2 regions of the Enterococcus dongliensis genome follow, and region 2 is predicted to be linked to the other one. Evidence: a T-box and tRNA genes for the amino acid it is inferred to sense, from the RefSeq annotation. Region 2 holds a T-box; the other holds one or more tRNA genes.
What was found. A T-box is a leader RNA that pairs with one kind of tRNA and senses whether it is charged. The one in region 2 lies ahead of leuS (leucine--tRNA ligase), so its partner is inferred to be a tRNA-Leu.
Positions count from the first base shown of each region.

Region 1: it has a tRNA-Leu gene. The T-box ahead of leuS (leucine--tRNA ligase) is inferred to sense a tRNA for this amino acid. The anticodon was not compared.

Region 1 covers NZ_JARPZC010000007.1:57,293-59,705, reverse strand. Annotated here, with positions in the region: gene P7D84_RS06965 (YjjG family noncanonical pyrimidine nucleotidase) at 1-271, shown strand, start outside; gene udk (uridine kinase) at 342-968, shown strand; tRNA gene P7D84_RS06955 (tRNA-Leu) at 1,163-1,246, opposite strand; gene gpmA (2,3-diphosphoglycerate-dependent phosphoglycerate mutase) at 1,344-2,030, opposite strand; gene rpiA (ribose-5-phosphate isomerase RpiA) at 2,160-2,413, opposite strand, start outside.
Region 2 covers NZ_JARPZC010000001.1:293,593-296,005, forward strand. Annotated here, with positions in the region: gene leuS (leucine--tRNA ligase) at 1-1,229, opposite strand, end outside; T-box leader at 1,424-1,616, opposite strand; gene P7D84_RS01410 (phosphatase PAP2 family protein) at 1,754-2,413, shown strand; gene mnmL (tRNA modification radical SAM protein MnmL/YtqA) at 2,410-2,413, shown strand, end outside.

The DNA.
Region 1 (2,413 bases), on a different contig from region 2:
TTACTTTAAGAAACTATTTATTTCTGAGGAAATGGGTGTCCATAAACCAATGAAAGAATTTTTTGATATAGTTTTTGCTGAGATCCCTCATTTGGAAAAAGAAAAGACTGTGATTGTTGGGGATTCTTTGACTTCGGATATTCAAGGCGGGCAAACTCCCGGAATCGATACAATCTGGATGAACCCACAAGAAAAGGAAGCGACAACTATCAAACCGACCTTCCAGATTGGAAAATTAACCGACCTTTATCAGATTTTAGAAGAATTTTAAGTTTTCGATAGCAATTTGTCAGTGTTTCGCTATAATAGGACTAATGAAAAACGAAAGAGGTTTTATTTACATGAAAAACAAGCCGATCATTATTGGTGTAACGGGCGGTTCCGGAAGTGGAAAAACAAGTGTCAGCCGCGCAATCTACAATCGGTTTCCCGATCATTCCATCATGATGCTGGAACACGATTCTTATTATAAGGACCAAAGCGGTATCAGCTTCGAAGAACGGTTAAAAACAAATTACGATCATCCCTTTGCCTTTGACACGGATCTATTGATCGAGCATTTGAAGGAATTGACCCACTATCAATCAGTGGAAGTTCCAATCTATGATTATGTCGCTCATACGCGTAGTGAAGAAGTTTATGTGCAAGCCCCTAAGGAAGTCATTATCCTAGAAGGAATCTTGATCTTAGAAGATGAACGCTTGCGCGATATGATGGACATCAAGATTTACGTAGATACGGATGATGACATTCGGATTATTCGGCGAATCAACCGCGACATGAATGAACGCGGCCGAACATTAGAATCAGTTATCGGTCAATATTTATCTGTAGTAAAACCGATGTATCATCAATTTATTGAACCGACAAAACGTTATGCAGACATCATCGTGCCAGAAGGCGGCGAAAATCATGTTGCCATCGACTTGATTGCAACGAAGGTCGCTAGTTTTTTGAATCATGATTAAAAATAAATAGTTGATCTATTGCCAGATTGGCTTGAATGAATACGTCTTATGACAAGAAAAATATCCGAATGATCGAAGTATTACGCCTGTGGTCCGGTGGGGCCTTATCGCAAAGTTGCGATAAACAGTCGTTTTACATTGGATCGTTCGGATATTTTTCTTGTATTTAACCGATGTGGCGATTAATTGATTTATGCGGCCGAGAAGACTCGAACTTCCACGGTATTGCTACCACTAGCGCCTGAAGCTAGCGCGTCTGCCAATTCCGCCACGACCGCAAGAAATATATACTTTATTCTAGCACAAAAAAATTATTCTGACAGAACAGAAAATATTATTTAAAAAACCCGACTCACTCATGAGCCGGGAAAATTCTTATAAGTAGTATTTTTTAGCGACTGTTAAATCATCATTTAGATCATAAACAAGTGGTTGACCTGTTGGGATCTCTAAATCCATGATGTCTTCGTCAGAAATACCTTCGATGTGTTTAGCTAGTGCACGTAATGAGTTACCATGTGCAGCGACTAATACAGTTTTACCATCTTTTAAAGCAGGAGCGATTTCGTCTTGCCAGAAAGGTAATGCACGTTCCAAAGTAACTTTTAAGTTTTCTCCACCAGGAATATCGCGAGGATCTAACATAGCGTAACGACGGTCTTGTGCTGCAGAACCTTCGTCAGTTGCTTCCATCAATGGAGGCAATACATCGTAAGAACGACGCCAGATATGAACTTGTTCGTCACCATATTTTTCAGCAGTTTCTTTTTTGTTCAATCCTTGTAATTTACCGTAGTGACGTTCGTTCAAGCGCCAAGATTTGAAAGTTGGTACCCAAAGTTGATCAGAATATTCTAAGATCAAGTCACAAGTTTTGATTGCACGAGTTAAAACTGATGTATAAGCCACATCAAATTCAATTCCTGCTTCTTTAATTTTACGGCCGCCTTCTTTTGCTTCTTCGACACCTTCTGGAGCCAAATCAACGTCTGCCCAGCCTGTGAATTGGTTTAATTTGTTCCATTCGCTCAAGCCGTGACGAGAAAAAACTAATTTTGGCATATCATTCTCTCCTTTTGAAATTTCTGAAATTTTCAATTTCTGATTCATTGTACAATGTTTCAACTATGATTTCCATTAAATTGAGTCGATTTTTGTCAAATCAGACGCTTTAAGGAGGCATTTACTCAATTATTTTGCCGGAACTTCTAAAATTTTTGGTCCTTCCGGTGTACCTACGATCGCACGGGAAATCATATCGATGAATAGTCCGTGTTCAACAACACCGACATAATCGTCCAATTCTTTTGCCAAAGCGCGAGGATCTTCAATCACTTCTAAGTGCAGATCGATGATGTAGTGACCGCCATCGGTTGTCAATAATTCATCAGCTTCTGTTTTACGCCAAGTTGGTCGGTAGCCTTTTGCTTCGAATAAACGGAAGA
Region 2 (2,413 bases):
TAACTGATTTCTTTTTTGCCGCAGCCATGTTCTTCTAACCAAGCCACCATTTTATCAATCGCATCTTGTTTGTTCAATCCATCTAAAAATTCAGAATTGATGTGGGCACTATCGCCAGTGAAGGCTTCTTTTTCTATGTCGCCGCCTTCAAGTACCGGGATGATCGGCAAACCAAAGGTTGTAGCAAATTCATAGTCACGTTCATCGTGTGCTGGAACAGCCATAATCGCTCCAGTTCCATAAGAAGCTAAGACGTAATCTCCGATCCAGATCGGCATTTTTTCCCCATTAGCAGGATTGATTGCATAAGCTCCGGTAAAGACGCCAGTCTTTTCTTTTGCCAAATCTGTTCGGTTCAATTCAGATTTTTTCGATGCTGCTTCGATATACGCATCTACAGCCGTCTTTTGCTCAGGCGTAGTGATTTTTTGAACTAAGTCTAATTCTGGTGCTAAAACTGCATAAGTTGCACCGAATAAGGTATCTGGCCGTGTTGTAAATACGGTGAAGGTTTCCTCGCTGTCTTCTACTTTAAAGCTGACATTTGCTCCTACTGAACGTCCGATCCAATTCCGTTGCATCTCTTTGATGCTTTCTGGCCAGTCAACGGTATCTAAGTCATCTAATAAACGATCCGCATAAGCAGTGATTTTTAGCATCCATTGACGCATTGGTTTCCGAATCACATCGTAGCCGCCCCGTTCACTTTTTCCGTCGATTACTTCTTCATTTGAAATGACTGTCCCAAGTTCAGGGACCCAGTTAACAGGCACTTCAGCTTCATAGGCCAATCCCTTTTCATACATCCGTTCAAAGATCCATTGTGTCCATTTATAATATTCAGGATCGGTAGTATTTAATTCACGATTCCAATCATAGCTAAAACCCAATGAATTGATTTGACGTTTAAAAGTTTCAATATTTTTCTTTGTGAATTCTGCCGGATCATTTCCGGTATCTAAGGCATATTGCTCTGCAGGTAGACCGAAAGCATCCCAGCCCATTGGATGCAGCACATTGTATCCTTGGGCACGTTTCATCCGTGAAATCGCATCAGTTGCGGTATAACCTTCTGGATGTCCTACGTGCAGTCCTTGACCAGACGGATAAGGAAACATATCTAATGCATAAAATTTTGGTTTTTCAGGATCGTCTTGGGTATTGAAAACATTATGTTTTGCCCAATATTTTTGCCATTTTTTTTCAATCGCTTTGTGATCGTAACTCATGTTGCTCCTCCTACTTAGATAAACTTATTTTTGATAACATTACATACAATTAATAGCTAATCCAGGTTCCAAAAATCATTTTCCAAACTAGGAAAAACGGTCTTGATTCCATCACACACCCAACTTTACTACTTAAAAAAGTTCGCGTGGAACGGACCTAGCAAAAAAAGTCCTACGAAAGCTCAAAGAAACTTCCATAGGACGTAATAAACGTGGTACCACCTATTTTTATCTGTCAGAAAACAGACCTCAAAAGAAATAACGGTCCCTAACCGGATCTAATCGATCATGCTCCAAGGTAAGTTCGAATGTCTTGCATACACACTCTCAGCACCGTGCGCTCTCTAAAATGCGTTCGTTTCTACTACTCCTCTTCCAAGCAACAATATTCAAAGTAGTTTTATCTTAGCAGATTCTAAAATAATATTCAATTGAATTCCCTTTAAGAAATCTTGGAAAAAATTGTCCCCTCGTTGAAACATGATATAATACTTTTGTTTAGAAAGGATGAATCAGACAAAACCATGAAAAATAAAGCACTCTATCAATTGATCGGCAGTTTCACTTTGCTCTTTTTTGCAGCATTGTGTTATATTGTCCGCTTTTATCCCGAAACACTAACCAGTTTCGATCGCGGGATCATTCAGGCAGTCCATCGCCTCTATCCGCAAATGAATGGTTATTTTTTATGGGTGACGAAATTTGCCAATCCAACAACGATCACCCTTTTATCGGTAGTCTTTATCGGCTTGTTCTATTTTAATAAGCAAAAAATAACTGCCTTATGGTTAGCCATCACGATGGCTTTGATCAGCGGCATCGGTAATCACTTATTAAAATTATTCTTTCAACGAGCACGGCCGACTCTTTTGCCTCATATGGTGACTGAACACAGTTTTAGTTTTCCTAGCGGCCATGCGACAGCCAGCACTTTATTATACGGCACTTTGATTTGTGTGATGGCATTGTTCTTCAAAGAAAGAACACCTCGTTGGATCGCTCAATGTATCGCAGGGCTATTGATTTTTAGCATTATCGTCAGCCGAATCTATCTCGGTGTCCATTATCCAAGTGACGTTCTTGGCGGAGCACTTTTGGGCAGCAGCTGGCTGTTGTTCACTTATCCTTATTACAAACAGAAAAAATTAGCTTATGATCTAAAAGCGATTAGGAGAAAACGATGA